Regions from separate parts of the Streptomyces sp. NPDC097129 genome, predicted to be linked through region 1. Evidence: riboswitches for the same ligand, from Rfam matches in the RefSeq annotation. Region 1 holds a riboswitch; the other holds the start of a gene.
The links. A riboswitch is a leader RNA that binds a small molecule or an ion and turns the genes downstream of it on or off. The one in region 1 is predicted to bind glycine.

Region 1 (4,299 bases):
ACGACGCTGGCGCTCCTTGAAGTCCTCGGAGGCGGCCAGCTTGAAGGAGACCGCCTTGGCCGCGATCACGTGCTCCAGGGGGCCGCCCTGGAAGCCCGGGAAGACGGAGGAGTTCAGCTTCTTGGCGAAGTCCTGCTTGGCGAGGATGATGCCGCCGCGCGGGCCGCCGAGCGTCTTGTGCGTGGTGGAGGTCACGACGTCCGCGAACGGCACCGGGTTGGGGTGCAGCCCGGCCGCGACCAGCCCGGCGAAGTGCGCCATGTCGACCCACAGGTACGCCTCGACCTCGTCGGCGATCCGGCGGAAGGCGGCGAAGTCCAGCCGGCGCGGGTACGCCGACCAGCCGGCGATGATCACCTTGGGGCGGTGCTCCTTGGCGAGCCGCTCGACCTCGGCCATGTCGACCAGGCCGTCGTCGTCGACGTGGTAGGGGACGACGTCGAACTGCTTGCCGGAGAAGTTCAGCCGCATCCCGTGGGTGAGGTGGCCGCCGTGCGCCAGGTTCAGGCCCAGGATGGTGTCGCCGGGCTGCGCCAGCGCGAACAGCGCGGCCTGGTTGGCGGAGGCGCCCGAGTGGGGCTGCACGTTGGCGTACTCGGCGCCGAACAGCTCCTTGACCCGGTCGATGGCGATCTGCTCGGTGACGTCGACGTGCTCGCAGCCGCCGTAGTAGCGGCGGCCGGGGTAGCCCTCGGCGTACTTGTTGGTAAGCACCGAGCCCTGGGCCTCGAGGACCGCCACGGGGGCGAAGTTCTCCGAGGCGATCATCTCCAGGGTGGACTGCTGGCGGTCCAGCTCGGCGTCGACCGCGGCGGCCACGTCCGGGTCGAGCTCGTGCAGGGGCGTGTTCAGAAGAGACATGGGATTCCTGCGACCTCTCAGCCGGCGATGAAGGCGTCGTACTCGGCGGCGGAGAGCAGGTCGGCCGGCTCGTCGGTGACGCGCACCTTGAACAGCCAGCCACCCTCGAAGGGGGCCGAGTTCACCAGCGACGGGTCGTTGACGACGTCCTCGTTGACGTCGGTGATCTCACCGGTGACGGGGGAGTACAGCTCGGAGACGGACTTGGTCGACTCCAGCTCGCCGCAGGACTCGCCCGCGGTCACCGTGGCGCCGACCTCCGGAAGCTGGACGAACACGACGTCACCGAGCGCGTTGGCCGCGTGCTCCGTGATGCCGACCGTCGAGACGCCGTCCTCGGCGCCCGACAGCCACTCGTGCTCCTTGCTGTAGCGCAGCTGCTGGGGGTTGCTCATGGCCTGAATTCTCCTGTACGCGGGTCGGTGCTGATGAATGGGGGACTGCGAAGGCACGCGTGAGCAGGGGCGATGTGCCCCATGTCACGTCGAACGGCTTACGTCAGTGTCACTTCTGCCGCTTGTAGAACGGCAGCGCCACGACCGCGTACGGCTCGTGCGTGCCGCGGATGTCCACGCCGACGCCCGGCGTGCCCGGCGCCGCGTGCGCCGCGTCCACGTAGGCCATGGCGATCGGCTTGCCCAGCGTGGGGGAGGGGGCGCCCGAGGTCACCTCGCCGATGACCGTGCCGTCCGCGACGACCTGGAACCCGGCGCGCGGGACCCGGCGGCCCTCGGCGACCAGGCCGACCAGGACGCGCGGCGGGTCGGACTCGGCGCGCTGGGCGGCCGCGGCGAGCGCCTCGCGCCCGACGAAGTCGCCCTCCTTCTCGAACTTGACCACCCGGCCGAGCCCGGCGTCGAAGGGGGTCAGAGCGGCGGTCAGCTCGTGCCCGTACAGCGGCATGCCCGCCTCCAGGCGCAGCGTGTCCCGGCAGGACAGGCCGCACGGGACCAGGCCGACGCCCTCGCCGGCCTTGGTCAGCGCCTGCCACAGCTCGACGGCGTGCTCCGGCTTCACGAACAGCTCGAAGCCGTCCTCGCCGGTGTAGCCGGTGCGCGCGATCAGCGCGGGCACCCCGGCCACGGTGCCGGGCAGACCGGCGTAGTACTTCAGGCCGTCCAGGTCGGCGTCGGTGAGGCTCTTGAGGATGCCCGGCGACTCGGGGCCCTGCACGGCGAGCAGCGCGTACGCGTCGCGGTCGTCGCGCACCTCGGCGTCGAAGCCCGCGGCGCGCTCGGTGAGCGCGTCGAGGACGACCTGGGCGTTGGAGGCGTTGGCGACGACCATGTACTCGGTCTCGGCGAGGCGGTAGACGATCAGGTCGTCCAGGATGCCGCCGTCGGCCTGGCAGATCATGGTGTAGCGGGCGCGGCCGGTCCTGACCGCGCCGATGTTGCCGACCAGCGCGTAGTCGAGGAGGGCGGCGGCCTGCGGGCCGGTGACGGTGATCTCACCCATGTGCGAGAGGTCGAAAAGCCCGGCCTGGGTGCGCACGGCGTTGTGCTCGTCGCGCTCGGAGCCGTAGCGCAGCGGCATGTCCCAGCCGGCGAAGTCGGTCATCGTCGCACCCAGCGAGCGATGCACGGCATCGAGGGCGGTGTGACGGAGTTCGGTACTGCTCATCGGTCGGTCGTCTCCCAGGGGAAGGACAGGCGAGGAAGTTCCTCCCCATCTGTCATCGGAACCTGAGAGGTTCGCCATGACCGCGCTCGGTCCTGGCTTGCACCTTGGGTGGGACCGCCGACACGGGCGGCCCGCTTTTCAGATGTGCCTCGCCCGCGCGGTAACGGTGCCTGAGAGATTCAAGGGAGGGACTTGCTCCTTCGGCGCCCCAGCCAGGGCTGGGAACTCTCCCGCGCGGATTCAAACGGCCGGTATGCAGTTGGCGGCCTCATCATTGCACGCCGCGCCGGATCACGGCAGGCCGCATCTGTAACCGGGTTGTGGCGGTACGCACACGAAAACACGAGACAACCCGCATTACCTTCTCTTTACTTGCGTTGGGCAGGTCATCACCTGATCCCAGGGGAGGACGATGACGGTGGACAGGATCACGGCGTACGCGACGACCCCGGGCCTCACGCTGCCCTCGCAGCCGGCGGCGCCCGCCCTGGAGGCCCGGCCCGCTCCCGTCGTGCGGGACCTGCGCGAGCGGGCCGGCGGCGGCCCGCACGTCCTGCTCTTCGGCCCGCGCGACCTGGTCGTCGTCACCGGGCTGCCCGGCAGCGGCAAGTCCACGCTGATGCGCCGCGCGGTCCCCGGCCTCCGCGTCGACTCCCAGGACACCCGCGACCGCTATGACGCCCGTCTGCCCCGCCCGCTCCCCTACGCGCTCTACCGCCCGCTGGTCCGCCTCGCCCACTACGCCGCCCTGCGCCGCGCCCTGGCGAGCGGCGAGGGCGTCGTCGTGCACGACTGCGGGACACAGCCGTGGGTGCGCGGCTGGCTGGCCCGCGCGGCCCGCCGCCGCGGCGGCGCACTGCACCTGCTGATGCTCGACGTAGGCCCGGACACCGCCCTGACCGGCCAGCGCGACCGCGGCCGCGGCGTCTCCCGCTACGCCTTCCACCGCCACCGCCGCGCCACGAGCCGTCTGCTGGCCGCCGTCCAGCGGGGCGAGGTGCCGGCCGGCTGCGACTCGGCCACCCTCCTGGACCGCGACGCGGCGAACAGGCTGAGCAGGATCGCCTTCACGGGCTGAACGGCCCGGTGGCCGAGGGGGGGGGGGACGGCCCGGTGGCCGCGGGGGAGCGACGAATCCCTGAACGGCGGCTCCCGCCGAAGCGGCCCCTTCGGCCACCGCCGTCAGGTCGGCCGAAGGAGCCCGCATCCGCAGCGGTTAGCCTTTCAGCCACAGCAGCGGTTCGAAGCAGATGGTGGAGAGATGGACTTCCCTGCCGACCTTCCGGCGGACTTCCCGGCGCAGGCGCACCCCCATCCGCACAGCGGATGGCCCGGCAACGAGCTGGAGGAGGTGCTGTCGGCCTCCCTCGGCGTGCCGGGAGCCGGCGGCCGGATCGTGGAGGTCCTCGGCCGCAGCTTCCTGTGGATCCCCCTGCCCAACGGCGGCGGCCCGCACAGCGGCCCCCTCGACCTGCCCACCACCGAGATCGACGGCCAGGCCTACGTCCCCGTCTTCAGCTCCGAGGAGCAGATCCGCCGGGTCACCGGCCCCCACATGCCGTACACCGTCGCGCCCGCCGTGGAGTTCGCGCGCGGACTGCCCGCCCAGGTCGGCATCGCGGTGAACCCCGGGGGCGTGGTCGGCGCCCCGCTGCCGCCGGAGGCGGTGGCCGAGCTGTGCCGGGCCGGACGCACCCCGCTGGACGGCCCCGCGAGCGGCGGCCGGGTCCGTCTGTACGAGCCGGACTGGCAGCACGACCCGGTCGGCTTCCTCTCCGCCGCCTCCGCCGAGTTCGAGGCGACCGGCACCGTTCT
Region 2 (4,299 bases), on a different contig from region 1:
GCTGACCGAACTCCGGCCAGGTGACCGGCTCCATCTCCGTGGTCGCGTTGAGCTTCATCGTGCAGGAGCCCAGCGGGATCATGCCGCGGTCGAGCGCGTAGTCGCGGTCGGACAGCTTGCGCAGGTAGCGCAGCATCGCGGTCTCGGAGCGGTGCTGGTGGAAGACCGGGTGGGACAGGTAGACGTCGCCGCGCAGCAGGTCCTGCGGCAGCGTGTCCCCGGCGGAGGCGTCCAGCGCCTCGATGTCGCCCTCGACGCCGAAGGCGCTCCACACGGCGGCCAGCTGGTCGCGGGTCGTGGTCTCGTCGCAGGCGAGGGAGACGTGGTCGGCGTCGACGAGGTGCAGGTTGACCCCGTTGTCCCGGGCGGCGGCGACGACCTCTGCGGCCCGCCCGGGCACCCGCGCGGTGACGGTGTCGAAGAAGGCGCCGTGCACGACCTCGACGCCGCCGGCCTTCAGGCCCTCGGCGAGGATCGCGGCGTACCGGTGCGTGCGCCGCGCGATGCCCTTGAGGCCCTCCGGCCCGTGGTACACGGCGTACATGCCGGCCATCACGGCCAGCAGGACCTGCGCGGTGCAGATGTTGCTGGTGGCCTTCTCCCGGCGGATGTGCTGCTCACGCGTCTGCAGCGCCAGCCGGTAGGCCTTGTTCCCGTCCGCGTCCACGGACACGCCCACGAGCCGCCCGGGCAGGCTGCGCGCGAACTTCTCCCGCACGGCCATGTAGCCGGCGTGCGGGCCGCCGAAGCCCATCGGCACACCGAACCGCTGCGTGGTGCCGACCGCGATGTCCGCGCCCAGCTCGCCCGGCGACTTCAGCAGCGTCAGCGCCAGCAGGTCGGCGGCGACGGTGACCAGCGCGCCCAGCTCGTGCGCCTGGTCGATGACCGGCTTGAGGTCGCGTACGGCACCGGAGGCGCCCGGGTACTGGAGCAGCACGCCGTTGATCTCGCGGGCGGCGATGTCGGCCGGAATACCCTCGCTGAGGTCGGCGACGACGACCTCGACGCCGGTCGGCTCGGCCCGGGTCTCGATGACGGCCACGGTCTGCGGCAGCGCGTCCGCGTCGACCAGGAACAGACCCTTCTTGTTCTTGCCCATGCGCAGGGACAGCGCCATCGCCTCGGCGGCCGCCGTGCCCTCGTCGAGCAGGGAGGCGCCGGAGGTCGGCAGACCGGTCAGGTCCGCGACGACGGTCTGGAAGTTGAGCAGCGCCTCGAGACGGCCCTGGGAGATCTCCGGCTGGTAGGGCGTGTACGCCGTGTACCAGGCCGGGTTCTCCATGACGTTGCGCAGGATGACCGGCGGCGTGAAGGTGCCGTAGTAGCCGAGGCCGATCATGGAGCCGAGGACCTGGTTGCGGTCGGCCAGGGAGCGCAGCTCGGCGAGCACCTCGGCCTCACTGCGGGCGTCCGGCAGGTCGAGGGCGTCGGCGTTCTTGATCACATCCGGCACCGCGGCGGCGGTCAGCTCGTCCAGCGAGCCGTACCCGACCTGGGCGAGCATCTTGGCCCGGGCCTCGTGGTCGGGCCCGATGTGGCGCTGCTCGAAGGGAATCCCCTTCTCGAGCTCGGCAAGCGGAATGCGATGGGCGGTCATTGCGGAGGCCTCCTGGTCTGACACGACCTTCGAGGGGCACCACGGCGCGGGTACCCGGACGGCCTCCCCCTCTGTCATCTCGACCTGAGAGCTTCACCGGACGCCCGAGAGCACCCGGCTTTCACCGTCGGTGAGAGCGGGAGCCGTCGACACCCGCCCTGCTTTCCAGAGTGACCTCGTCCGTGCGGTACGTGAGCCTGAGAGATTCCGGGGAGGATTTGCTCCTTCGGCGCCTCCGATGATGTCTGGAGGACTCTCCCGCACGGGGTCAGCAGCCGCTGTCAGCCTACCAGCGAGGTCGACGCCGGAGCCTTCGAGTGGCCGCCATCACCATTGTGCTCTTTCGTAGTGCTTACAACCGTCTTGCGACCAAGTGGAGGGCCCGTGCAGACCGAGATCGATCCGCGCAACCTGATCGGCCGCAAGGCGTTCGACCGCAGCGGCGTGAAGATCGGCACCGTCGACGAGGTCTACCTCGACGACGCGACGGGCGTCCCGGAGTGGGCCGCCATACGAACGGGCCTGTTCAGCCGGGACGCCTTCGTCCCGCTGGAGCCGAGCGAACTGATCGAGGGCGCGCTGCACGTCCCCTTCGAGCGCGCCCTGATCAAGGACGCCCCCGACTTCGGCGTGGGCCGCCACCTCTCCCCGGAACAGGAACTCCAGCTCTACCACCACTACGGCCTCGACATCGCCGCCCCTCCCCCGCTGCAGGATCACGACTTCGGCAAAGTGGCCGGCACGGACGAGATCTGACCCACCCGCCGCGACGCCCGGGCCCGGGCCCGTGCCGCGCCGGGGCGGCCGGCCCGGCGGACCGGCCCGAGCCGACGCCCGGCACGCTCCCTACGCCTTTCACCCCGTCCCACCCCTTCCCTCCGGCGAACCCTCTACGCTGCCGACCGCGGCCGGCACCCGCACGCACCGGGCCGCACGCACCGGGCTACGGGCGCCCCCGTCGTACGGCGGCGCTCGCAGCGGAACCACGTCCGGTCGATGCCCGAAGCCCCCAGCCCCGGGCCCCGGGCGGGCGCGTTCCGCCCGAACCGAGCCTCTGCCAAGGGTGGCTGCCACCCCTCGGCTACGAGTGGACGACGCCTCGACCTACCCGTCACCTGCTTGGCGCCCCCCTGGCCCGGCCCACCCAACCGCCGACGGCTGCGCACCAACACCTGATCCCTCGGTCTCCGCACCCGCCAGGCCACCCTCGCCCGGTCTTCGCCGTACGAGGGGCAGGGGTTCCGTCGGCTCCAGCGCGGGGTCGTCCGTCCGGAAGGTCCGGACCCGGCCCGGGGCAGAGTCCGGTGTCTCGAAACGGACCGTGACCCGGCCGAGGCCGCTGCCCTGGACCCACCCGTGCCCGTACTCGGTGTGCCGCACGTCGTGCCCCGGCAGCCAGGGCCGCTGTGCCGGCTCCGGTTCCTCCGGCGGCGCCGGCGGCGCGTGCGCGGCGTCGTCCTCCTCCGGGCCCTCCGTCCGCGCCCGCTCCCGCTCCCCCGCCGCCTGCGCGAACAGGTCCTCCTGGGTGTAGTCGGCGAGCCCGCTGACGCCGACGCCGAGCAGCCGCACCCCGCCCGTCGTGTCGACCGCCTCCAGCAGCCGCAGCGCCGCCTCCCGAACGACGGCGGGGTCGTCGGTGGGCCCGCGCAGCGTCTCCGACCGGGTCAGCGTGGAGAAGTCGTACCGCCGCACCTTCAGCACGATGGTCCGTCCGGACAGCCCTGCGGCGCGCAGCCGCCGCACGCACCGCTCGGCCAGCCGCTGGACCTCGAGCCCGATCCGCAGCCGGTCGTGGATGTCCACGTCGTAGGTGTCCTCGACGGAGACGGACTTCGCCTCCCGCTCCGCCACCACGGGCCGCTCGTCGTGCGCCATCGCCATGGCGTACAGACCGTGCCCGTGGGCCTTGCCCAGCAGCCGGACCAGCTCGTCCTCACCGGCCTCCACGATCTCGTCGACCGTGGTGATCCCGGACCGCCGCAGATGGTCACCGGTGGCCGGACCGACCCCGGGCAGGGTCCGCACCGACAGCGGCCCGAGCATCGCCCGCTCGGTCCCCGGCTCGATCAGCACCAGTCCGTCCGGCTTGGCCTGCTCCGAGGCGATCTTGGCGAGCATCTTGGACGCGGCGAGCCCCACCGACCCGGTCAGCCCGGTGACCGCCCTGATGTCCCCGCGCAGCTTCAGCCCCGCCCGCTGTGCCGACTCGCTGTCCCAGGCGACTCCCCCGGCCTCCAGGTCCACGAACGCCTCGTCCAGGCTGAGCGGCTCCACCAGCGGCGACAGCGCCCGCAACAGCCCCATCACCTGCTCGCTGATCGCCCGGTAGAAGGCGAAGCGCGGCGTGAGGTACGCGGCGTTCGGCGCCAGCCGCCGGGCCTGGGCCGTGGGCATCGCCGAATGGACCCCGAACACCCGCGCCTCGTACGAGGCGGTGGCCACCACACCGCGGGGCCCCAGCCCGCCGACGACGACGGCTTTCCCGCGCAGGCTGGGCTTGGACGCCTGCTCCGCCGACGCGAAGAAGGCATCCATGTCCAGATGCAGAATCGTGGGCGCGGTCCTCACATGTCCGATCCTGCACCACACCACTGACAACGCCGCTCCCAGGCGGCCGAGCGGCACCGCCGCCCGCGCGGCCGGGCCCCGCCCGCGCGATGGCCCCGGTCAGACCGCCCGGTTGCGCCGCCGCGCCAGCT

Region 2: linked by a shared signal. The riboswitch ahead of gcvP (aminomethyl-transferring glycine dehydrogenase) and the one ahead of gcvT (glycine cleavage system aminomethyltransferase GcvT) in region 1 are both predicted to bind glycine.

What each region holds. Positions count from the first base shown of each region.
Region 1 covers NZ_JBVOQE010000012.1:24,376-28,674, forward strand. The annotation lists gene AC0B9F_RS29815 (serine hydroxymethyltransferase) at 1-861, opposite strand, end outside; gene gcvH (glycine cleavage system protein GcvH) at 879-1,256, opposite strand; gene gcvT (glycine cleavage system aminomethyltransferase GcvT) at 1,366-2,484, opposite strand; glycine riboswitch at 2,524-2,632, opposite strand; glycine riboswitch at 2,633-2,727, opposite strand; gene AC0B9F_RS29830 (AAA family ATPase) at 2,897-3,562, shown strand; gene AC0B9F_RS29835 (enhanced serine sensitivity protein SseB) at 3,746-4,299, shown strand, end outside.
Region 2 covers NZ_JBVOQE010000015.1:8,951-13,249, reverse strand. The annotation lists gene gcvP (aminomethyl-transferring glycine dehydrogenase) at 1-1,600, opposite strand, end outside; glycine riboswitch at 1,776-1,871, opposite strand; gene AC0B9F_RS33010 (PRC-barrel domain-containing protein) at 1,985-2,356, shown strand; gene AC0B9F_RS33005 (DNA polymerase IV) at 2,705-4,168, opposite strand; gene AC0B9F_RS33000 (MerR family transcriptional regulator) at 4,268-4,299, opposite strand, start outside.